DNA from 2 places in the Actinoplanes sp. NPDC049681 genome. Region 1 is predicted to be linked to the other one. Evidence: riboswitches for the same ligand, from Rfam matches in the RefSeq annotation. Region 1 holds a riboswitch; the other holds the start of a gene.
What was found. A riboswitch is a leader RNA that binds a small molecule or an ion and turns the genes downstream of it on or off. The one in region 1 is predicted to bind FMN.
Positions count from the first base shown of each region.

Region 2: it holds a riboswitch for FMN, as region 1 does, so the genes downstream of both, ACIBO8_RS29110 (nicotinamide riboside transporter PnuC) here and ribD (bifunctional diaminohydroxyphosphoribosylaminopyrimidine deaminase/5-amino-6-(5-phosphoribosylamino)uracil reductase RibD) in region 1, are expected to answer to the same signal.

Region 1 covers NZ_JBITLP010000004.1:756,810-761,837, reverse strand. Annotated here, with positions in the region: gene ACIBO8_RS17970 (bifunctional 3,4-dihydroxy-2-butanone-4-phosphate synthase/GTP cyclohydrolase II) at 1-455, opposite strand, end outside; gene ACIBO8_RS17965 (riboflavin synthase) at 445-1,047, opposite strand; gene ribD (bifunctional diaminohydroxyphosphoribosylaminopyrimidine deaminase/5-amino-6-(5-phosphoribosylamino)uracil reductase RibD) at 1,047-2,105, opposite strand; FMN riboswitch at 2,239-2,419, opposite strand; gene ACIBO8_RS17955 (response regulator) at 2,494-3,495, opposite strand; gene rpe (ribulose-phosphate 3-epimerase) at 3,492-4,169, opposite strand; gene ACIBO8_RS17945 (septum formation family protein) at 4,236-5,028, shown strand, end outside.
Region 2 covers NZ_JBITLP010000008.1:322,846-327,873, forward strand. Annotated here, with positions in the region: gene ACIBO8_RS29100 (CaiB/BaiF CoA transferase family protein) at 1-35, shown strand, start outside; gene ACIBO8_RS29105 (serine/threonine-protein kinase) at 43-1,749, opposite strand; FMN riboswitch at 2,023-2,153, shown strand; gene ACIBO8_RS29110 (nicotinamide riboside transporter PnuC) at 2,222-2,938, shown strand; gene ACIBO8_RS29115 (hypothetical protein) at 3,015-3,377, opposite strand; gene ACIBO8_RS29120 (MBL fold metallo-hydrolase) at 3,484-4,164, opposite strand; gene ACIBO8_RS29125 (DUF4041 domain-containing protein) at 4,323-5,028, opposite strand, start outside.

The DNA of each region.
Region 1 (5,028 bases):
AGCACCGCCAGGTCGATCGCCGCCTCCGTGTGCCCGGGCCGGCGCAGCACGCCGCCGGGCTTGGCGCGCAGCGGCACGACGTGCCCGGGGCGGGTGAGATCGGTCGGCTGGGTGTCGGCGCCGGCCAGCAGCTTGATCGTGTGGGCCCGGTCGGCGGCCGAGATGCCGGTGCTGACGCCCTCGCGCGCGTCGACGGTCACCGCGTACGCCGTGCCGCGCCGGTCCTGGTTGGTGTGGAACATCGGGGGGAGGTCGAGGCGGTCGGCCTCCTCCTCGGTCAGCGGCACGCAGATGTAGCCGGAGGTGTAGCGCACCATGAACGCGAGCAGCTCCGGGGTGGCGTGCTCGGCGGCGAAGATCAGGTCGCCCTCGTTCTCACGGTCCTCGTCGTCGACGACGATGACCGGACGGCCGGCGGCGATGTCCGCGACTGCCCGCTCGATCTCATCCAGCATGACGATCCCCCAGCATCTTCTCGACGTACTTCGCGATGACGTCGACCTCGAGGTTGACCGGGTCGCCGACGCCCTTGGAACCCAGGACGGTGAGCTTGAGCGTGGTCGGGATCAGCCCGACGCTGAACGAGTCCGCGGTGACCGCCATGACGGTCAGCGAGACGCCGTCGACGGTGATCGAGCCCTTCTCCACCACGTAGCGGGACAGCTCCGGCGGCAGCGAGAAGGTCAGCACCTCCCACTCGGCGGCGGGCTCGCGGGCGATGAGCTTCGCGACCCCGTCGACATGGCCCTGGACCAGGTGCCCGCCGAGGCGGCTGCCCACGGTCGCGGCCCGCTCGAGGTTCACCGGGCTGCCCACCGCCAGCGCGCCCAGTGACGAGCGGCGCAGGGTCTCCCCCATGACGTCGGCGGTGAAGACGCCGTCCTCGTTGTCGATGACGGTGAGACAGACCCCGTTGACCGCGATGGAGTCGCCGTGCCGCGCGTCCGACGTGACGACAGGACCGCGTACGGCGAGCACCGCCGAGTCGCCCCCCGCGTCGGTGAGGCGGACGACCTCACCCAGTTCCTCGACGATTCCGGTGAACATCAGGACTCCCTCTTGGGCCGCAGGACTGCGGTGAAGCGCAGGTCGGAGCCGATCTGCGCGATGTCGGTGAGGTCCAGGTCGATGGCCTCGGCGATCGTGGTGACGCCCGCGTCGACCAGCGCCGCGCGCCCGGCGCCGAGCAGCTTCGGCGCGACGTAACCCACCACCCGGTCGACCAGCCCCGCGGCCAGGAACGCCCCGGCCAGCGTCGGGCCGCCCTCCAGCAGCACCGCGCGGATGCCGCGGGCGTACAGGCCGGTGAGCATGGCGGACAGGTCGACGTGGCCGTCCGGGCCCGCGCCGACCTCGGCGGTGGTCACGATCCAGGTCTCGGCGGCGGCGTCGCGGATGCGGGCCTTCACCGGCGTACGCCCGGAGGAGTCGACGACCACCCGCAGCGGCTGCTTGATCGCGAGGCTGCCGTCGCGCAGGTCGCGGACGGTGAGTTGAGGGTCGTCGGCGAGCACGGTGCCCACGCCGACCACGATGGCGTCGACCGTGCTGCGCAGCCGGTGCACGTCGGCGCGGGCCGGCTCCGAGGTGATCCACATGCTGGTACCGTCGGCCGCCGCCGAGCGCCCGTCGAGGGTGGCCGCGTACTTCCAGGTGACGTACGGACGGGAGCGGCGCACGGCGGTCAGCCAGGCCAGGTTGCCCGCCTCGGCCTCCTCGCGGCGTACCCCCGTCTCGATCTGGATCCCGGCGGCGCGCAGCGTCGCGGCTCCCCCGGCCGCGACCGGCGTCGGGTCGTCGACCGCGATGACCACCCGCTTGATGCCCGCCGCGATGAGCGCCTGGGCGCACGGGCCGGTCCGCCCGGTGTGGTTGCAGGGTTCGAGGGTGACCACCGCGGTGCCGCCCCGGGCGCGCTTGCCGGCCTGGGCGAGCGCGACGATCTCGGCGTGCGGGCCGCCCGCGTACGCGTGGAACCCCTCCCCGACGACCTTGCCGTCGGGATCGAGCAGGAGGCATCCGACGACCGGATTGGGGCTGGTGGTGCCGAGGCCACGGGCGGCCAGCGCAATCGCGCGCCCCATCGCCTCGTGCTCGGTGACCATCTCCCTGCCTTTCCCTGACGCGGTGCGGTCACGCGCTCAGGGAAGGGGAGAAAACGCCGAGGAACAGGACATCAGGGGACGCTTCGCGCCGCCCTGGACGAGGCACGCCGCGACGAGCCCTCGGTCCTGATCCGCGCGCTGTCTCCCATCCGGACTGTCTGACCGATCGGCATGTGCCGGTCGCTCAACCGTCGGCCCCGGATTCTCACCAGGTCCACCGGCCGTCGCAGGTACGACGTCCGGGTCGCGGGCTTACCTTCCGCGAGGGAAGGATCACCGCCGGTTCGGAATTTCACCGAGTCCCGCCAGCGCGTGGTGGGTTACCGGTCAGTCTTGCACGTCATCGGCGAATTGCCATCCGCCGGGCGACCCACGTCACAAGTCCGACTCACAGCGGCGGGTCGTCGAGGTTCTCCGAGTCACTGCGGCGGCGGTCGATGGCCACGTACGAGCCGGGCTGGCTCTTCGCGACCTTCTTCATCTCGGAGGCGACCGCGACCACGGCCCGGTGATCGGAGTAGGCGCGGCCCCCGGCGGTGGACTGGGCGACGCCGATGGAGAGGGTGACCAGCGCGGCCCGCTGCTTGCCGCCCCGCCGGTCCGGCACCTCGATGTAGCCGCGGCGCGCGTCCTCGGGGTCGTACAGCTGGTCGGCGGAGGCCTCGAAGTCGGTCACCATGTGCTTGGTCAGCGGCAGCACCTGGTCGGGGTGGCAGATGAAGACGAAGTCGTCGCCGCCGATGTGGCCCAGGAACACCGGCGGGCGCCCGGCGGCGGTGGCGGCCCGGTGCAGGCTGCGGGCCAGCGTGGTGATGAAGTCGTCGCCGCGGTCGAAGCCGTACACGTCGTTGACCGGCTTGAACCGGTCGATGTCGACGTAGCCGACGGAGAAGTCGCCGCCCGCCTTCATCCGGTCGGCGATCTCGCGCGTCACGCGGGCGTTGCCGGGCAGCCCGGTCAGCGGCGACACCTCGCGGAACTCCTTGTTGCGCCGCAGCGTCGAGGACACCCGGGCGATCAGCTCCGCGGTGTCGAACGGCTTGACCAGGTAATCGTCGACGCCGGCGGTCAGCCCCACGACCTTGTCGACGGTCATACCCTTGGCGGTCAGCATGATCACCGGCAGCGCGGAGGTCAGCGGCTCGGCCCGCAGCCGGCGGGTCAGCTCGACGCCGTCCATCCGCGGCATCATCCAGTCGACCACCGCCAGGTCGGGGCGGCGCGACTCCATCACCTCGAGCGCCTCCTGGCCGTCGCGGGCCCGCATGACCTCGAAGCCGTGCACCTTGAGGTTGAACGCGACGAACCCGGCGATGTCGTCGTCGTCGTCGACGACCAGGACGAGGTCCGGCCGTTCCTCGGGCTCACCGCCGGGTCCGCCGGTGCTCATGCCCGCTCGGTGGTGCGCTCGGCGAGCGCCCGCAGCTTGCGGATCGCCTCGGCCGGGTCCTCCGCGCCGTAGACGGCGGTGCCCGCGACGAACGCGTCGGCACCGGCCTCGGCGGCCTGCTCGATGGTGTCGGCCGCGATGCCGCCGTCCACCTCCAGGCGCACCTCGAGGTTCTTCGCCGTGATCCGCCGGCGCACGTCACGGACCTTGCCCAGCATCTCGGGCAGGAACTTCTGACCGCCGAAGCCCGCCTTGATGGTCATGATGAGCACCGTGTCCACGTAGGGCAGCAGCTCGAGGTACGGCTCCACGGGCGTGTCGCGGTCGATGGCCAGGCCGGCCTTGGCCCCGGCCGCGCGCAGCGTCTTGGCCAGCGCCACCGGGTTCTCGCAGGCCTCGGCGTGGAACGTGACGTTGTACGCGCCCGCCTCGGCGTATCCCGGGGCCCAGCGCTCCGGGTCCTCGATCATGAGGTGCACGTCGAACGGGATGGTCGTCGCCTTGCGCAGGCTCTGGACGACCGGCAGGCCGATGGTCAGATTGGGGACGAAATGGTTGTCCATGACGTCCACGTGCACCCAGTCGGCCGCCCCCTCGATGTCGTGCACGGCTTCGGCGAGATGCGCGAAGTCCGCGGCCAGGATGCTGGGGGCGATGATCGGCGATGACTCCACCGGAGAAGTGTATGGCCTCCGCGGGCCGGGCCGGGATACTCATGGGGTTGCGGAGGGGAGGCCGGCATGCGGCGGGTGGTGACGGCGCTGGTGACGGTGATGCTCGCCGCCGGGTGCACCGGGACGCCCTCCGACGGCGCGGACGGTGATCTCACCGACGACTGGGCACCGCTGCCGGCGCCCGCCGCGTACCAGCCGGCGGCGCACGCCTGCCACGCCCGGCTCCTGCAGACGGCGTCGGCCACCGACGAGCGGCCGGTCGACTGCGGCCAGGTGCACGTCGGCGAGGCCTTCCACCTGGGGACGGCGCCCGACGCCGAAGTGCCGCCGGCGGAGGGCACGGCCGGCGCCCGGGCCGCGTACAGGGAATGTTCGCAGGCGGCGGTGGACTTCGTCGGCGGGCCCTGGCGCACCGCCCGGCTCGCGGTCCACGTGGTGTGGCCGACCGCGAAGGGGTGGTCCGGCGGCGCGCGCTGGTTCCGCTGCGATCTGACCCAGACAGACCTTGACGGGTACGGCCGCAGCGGCCGTACCGGCACGCTCGAGGGCGAGCTCACCCGCCCGTCCCCGCTGCGGCTGGGCTGCTTCGCGCCGACGGTGGACGGCGGCACGGTGACCGAGATGCGTCCCGTCCCGTGCGGCCGGAAGCACCGGGCCGAGTTCGCCGGGCTGTGGCAGGCGCCCGACGTCTCGTACGCGGACCTGGAAGCCGGCGTCGCCCGCAGCGCGGCGGGCTGCCGCAGCGTGATCGCCCGCTTCGCCGCCCTGCCCGACGACGCGGACATGCAGTACCGCAGCGGCTGGATCTCCTACAACCCCACCCGCAGCGAATGGCTGGCGGGCGAGCGCCGCGTGCGGT
Region 2 (5,028 bases), on a different contig from region 1:
GCGTCGCGGAGGTGCTGCGGGAATGGGCGCCCTGAACCCGGCTCACCAGTCGAACTCGACGCCCCGCACCGTGCCGCCCGGTAACAGGGAACGCCCGGTGTACCGCCAGCTCTCCACCACCACGTAGCGGTGCCCGTGCGGGGCGGCGAGGTCGGCCGGCCCGCAGGTCTGCTCCAGCTTGAAGTCGGTGAACATCAAACCCTCACAGGTGTACGGCCCGGCCACCACATCGTCGGTACGCGCGTCCCGGACCGTCAGGGAGACGTCCGCCTGCACGCCCGGGGTGGCCTCCATCCGGCCCATGACCCGTACCTCGGAGCCGAGGGCATGGCACGGCTGGGCGAGCACCGGGTGGCCGACGTCCCATTCGTACTCGTCGCCGCACCGGTACGGCCCGAAGGCCACGTCGGCCTGCCCGCCCACCTTGCCGGCTCCGGTGTCCACGCCCGCACCGGCCGACGCCGCCACCTGCGGACCGGCGTCGTCCTTGCGCGTGTGGTGTGCGGCGAGGCCGGGCAGGTCCGGCGCCGTCCCGGCCACCTGCACCGCCTTGAGCGCGGGTGCCGCACCCGTGGCCGTCGTCGCCGCCGGAAGCGCGGACCGGTCCGGCACCACCGCGGGATCGGCACCGGGCAGGAGGGCCTGGTTGCCGGCCGCCCGGTTCTGCCGTACCTGCCACACGCTGTAGCCGCTGAGGGCCGAGCCGGCGAGCGCTCCGGCGATCAGCAGGGCCAGCGCACCCCGCCGGCCCCAGGCCCAGCTGCGGGGGCGGTTCGGCGGCCGCCGCTTCGGGCGCACCCGGACGCCGGGCGGCGGCGACACCGCGGACACCGCCGGCCCGGGAGCCACCGGCGGCGCCGCCAGCGCCGGTACGCCGGCCAGCTCGTCGCGCAGCTGCCGCAGCGTCAGCTCCAGCTCCGCGGCCGACGGGCGTGACGCCGGATCCTTGCCGAGGCACCGGCCGATCACCCGCCATACCGGGTCCGGCATGCCCTCCGGACGCCGGGGCGTCTCGTCGAGGTGGCCGCGCAGCACGGCGAAGGGCTCACCCGTGTACGGCGTACGGCCGGCCACCAGTTCGAAGAGGACGATGCCCAGGGCGTACACGTCAGCGGCGGGTGTGGCGTCGCCGCCGCTGATGGCCTCCGGCGCCATGTAGTGAGGAGTGCCGATGACCGCGTGCGGGGTGGTGACCCCGGGCGCGTCCAGCACCCGGGCGATGCCGAAGTCGGTGAGGCGTACGTCGGCACGCTCGGCCCGCACCTGCAGCAGGATGTTGTCGGGCTTGACGTCGCGGTGCACCACGCCCAGCGAGTGCGCCTGGTTCAGCGCCGCGGCGACCTGGGCCAGCAGCCGCGCCGCCTCCGCCGGCTCCAGCGTGCCGGCGTCGCGCAGCCGTTCCCGCAGGCTGCCACCGCCCACGAAGTCCATGGCCAGCGCCAGTGACTCCCCCACACTGAACAGGTCGCGGACGCCGACGATGTGCTCGTGCCGCAGCATCTTGAGGATCGACCGCTCCTGCACGAACCGGGTGACGAGCTTCGGCTGCCGCAGCAGGCCCTCGTGCAGCAACTTCACCGCCACCTGGTCGCCGGAGGTCTGCTCCAGGCCGCGCCACACCGTGCCGGTGGCGCCGTGCCCGACCGGGCAGATCAGGACGTACGAGTTCCCGACGCAGCGCCCGCTGAGATCCACCGTCGCGGCCTCGTCGCTGGGCTGTCTCGCGCGGATCGCGGGGATGTGCGACACGTGTCGTCGGGTCCTTCCATCTTCTGGGTCCTGGCGGCGTCCACCTTCCCGCCCGGGGATCGGCGGGGGCGCCGACGATCGTGGCGGCCGGTACGCACGACGACAAGGCACGAACGCCCGAACTGTCGCCAGCCGCGACCCTCGCCGCCCACCCGTCACCGCGTACCCATGACCTCGTTGGGCAGGGTTGTGCCGTCACCATCGATGTGTCGTGCATCGCTTGTCCCGGCGCCGGGGCCGAACGGGACTACGATCCGACTCAGCACCATCGTTCAGCGTGCTCCGGGGTCGGTGAAAATCCGAACCGGCGGTGACAGTCCGCGACCCGACCGCAGCCGGCGGCCGGTTGACCCGGTGAAATTCCGGGACCGACGGTGAAAGTCCGGATGGGAGGCAGCACGCGGACGGTCATGAACCCGCGTGCGCGGTCGCTCCCCGGCGTGCACCTCTGTCGTACACGGAGGTGATCCGGATGCACTGGCTGGACAGCCTGCTGACCGCGTTCTACGACGCCAAGTGGCAGGTCACCGACACCCAGGCGATCTATTACCGGGAGATCGTCGGCAACGCGTTCGGGCTCGGCTCGGCCCTGTTCGGCCTGCGCCGCAGCGCCTGGGCGTGGCCCGTCGGCATCGTCGGCAACGTCCTGCTCCTCACCGTCTTCCTGGGCCAGGCGGTCGGCAACGACCAGGGCACCCCGCTCTACGGTCAGGCCTCCCGCCAGGTCTTCTTCATCGCGACCAGCGTCTACGGCTGGTGGCGCTGGCGCCGCAACCGCCACGCCCCGGGCGGGGCGGCCGTGGTGCCGCACTGGGCGTCCCCGCGCCAGCGCGCGGTGGTGGTCGCGCTGGCCCTGTCCGCCGTGGTCCTCTGCTTCTTCGTCTTCCGTGCCGTCGGGGCGGGCTTCCCGGTCCCGTGGTGGTACTACCTCGCCGACTCGTGGATCTTCGTGGGGTCGATCCTGGCGACCTACGCGATGGCCCGCGGCTGGGTCGAGTTCTGGCTCTGCTGGATCGCCGTGGACCTGGTGGGCGTGCCCGAGCTGCTGCACTTCCGCTACTACCCCTCGGCCGTCCTGTACGCCGTCTACGCGGGGTTCGTGATCTGGGGCTTCGTCGTGTGGCTGCGGGTCTCGCGGACGGCGCAGGCGCAGCGGATCGACTCCCCCGCCATGGAGACCGTCGCCTGACCGTACGCCGCTGCGCCCGCTCCTCCTGGGCGCCGTGGCGCCACCGGCCGCTGAACCACGACCGGTGGCGCCACGTTCAGTTCGCCGGGCCCCGCCCGGGCCCGCCGCCCTCGGTGATCGCCGTCAGGTCGGCACTGACGTCGTACATGACCCGGGCGCCGGCCTTGGTGCCGAAGACGTCGTACGAGCCGTCGGGATCCTTCCGCACGCCGGTCACGGTGACCCGGGAATCCTTCGCCGTAACGGCAGAGGTGACCTTGGTGGCCTCGTCTCCGGTGACCGGGGCGTCCGCAGACCCGCCGGGCCCCGCGGCCGCACCGGCCGACGAGCTGGGCGCGGGCATGGCAGTGGCGGCGCTGGCCATCGTCGACCCGCCGAGGGCCAGCCCGCCCACGGCGACGACGCCTGCGGCGATCAGACCGATCTTCTTCCGGGACACGGGAACTCCTTCGGTTCGGCGGACCGGCCTCATGCCGTCCCGCATGACCTCAGAGTCGGCGCCCCGTCTGTGTACGCAGTGTGACCGCCGTAGGCGCGAACTGCGACTATTTACCGGCCGCGACGTAGGCGCGGAACGCCTCCACCGCCCGGCCGTTCAGGGCGCGGCCGTGGCCGAAGACGGCATGCTCGAACTCCAGGCCGGCGAGCTTCTCCACGCTGCGCCACTGGGCGTCGAGATCCGCCGAGACCATCTTGGGCGCGCTGCCGATCTTCCCGCTCCGACCCCCGGCGGCCGCATCCCCGGCGAAGAGAATGCCGCCGTCCCGGTCCAGCAGGTACGACAGATGCCCCGGCGTGTGACCCGGCGTGTGCACAGCGGTGAACCCCGGCAGCGGCGTGGCGCTGTCCGTGGTGATGATCTCGTCCACGGGTGCCGGTTCGGCCTTGCCGAGGAACAGGCCGACGAGCCGGACCACCGGGTGCGGCATGTACGCCTGTGCCTCGCCCGTCACGTACGGAACATCGTCCTGATGGGCGACCACCCGCGCGCCGGAGCGGCGCCGGACCTCGGCAAGGCCGCCGGTGTGGTCGACGTGATGGTGGGTGAGCAGGATCGTGGTGACGTCACCGATCTTGCGCCGGATGTCGTGCAACGCCCGGCCGATCCGCGCCGACCGGCCCGGCAGCCCGGTGTCGACCAGCACGACACCGTCGTCGGTCACCACCAGGTGCACGTGGACATAGCCGATCCCGACCTCGAAGACCCCGTCGACCACTTCCCGCATGGCGTGATCATGCCACTTCGGACGGCGCAGACCATGATGCGCGCCGCGACACTTCCCGGATCGGGCACGGCCGTCCGCCCACGGGTGGGTGGGCGCGGCAACCGCTGACCACAACCTCGGAGATCCATGGACGCCGGCGGCACGACGCGACGACGGACTTACGGACGAAGAACCACCGGTTCAGCCACAGCCATAGCGGCAGGTCGTGTAGGCGCCGGCATGGGTGATGCCTTGCCTCGATCTCGATGGCTGGCATGCCATTCCAGCGCCTCGGGCGTCTCGTGGTATTCCAGCAGGTGCTGACCGGCCACTTGGGCAAGGATGTCGCGTACGTCGGCAGGCGAGGCGTAGAAGAACTCGCGTTGCTGGTTGACGAGGTTGACCTTGCGGTCCGCGAGTGCCTGGTGAAGGCGCGCTTCCAATCCCACGGCGTCCTCGCTGAAGATGAGCGCGTGGGTATCGAAGCGGAAGGGCACGCTGGCATCGCCTAGCTCGCGAATGCGGTCGGTGGGTTCGAGTCGTCGAGTCATGCCGATCTTGACCATGTCCGGGCCGAAGGCACCGATGTTGCTGATCACGTAGACGTAGCCGGCGCGGATGTTGGCTTCGCGGTCCTCGACACCGTGGATGGCACCGGCGATCTCCGCGAGCTTGTCCTCCAGTTGCGCGGCGGCTGCGGTGTCGCCTTGAGTTCGCATTCGGGTCAGAACTGCCTGGTAGTGGGCCTGCTCCTTCAGAAGCCGGGCCTTCTCGCGCTCAAATTCCCGCTGGGCACGCTCCTCCTCGCGCTGCCGCTCGCGCTGAGCACGGATGCGCTCCTTCTCCTCCTCCACCTTGCCGAGATAGTCGGCGGTCAGCCTGATC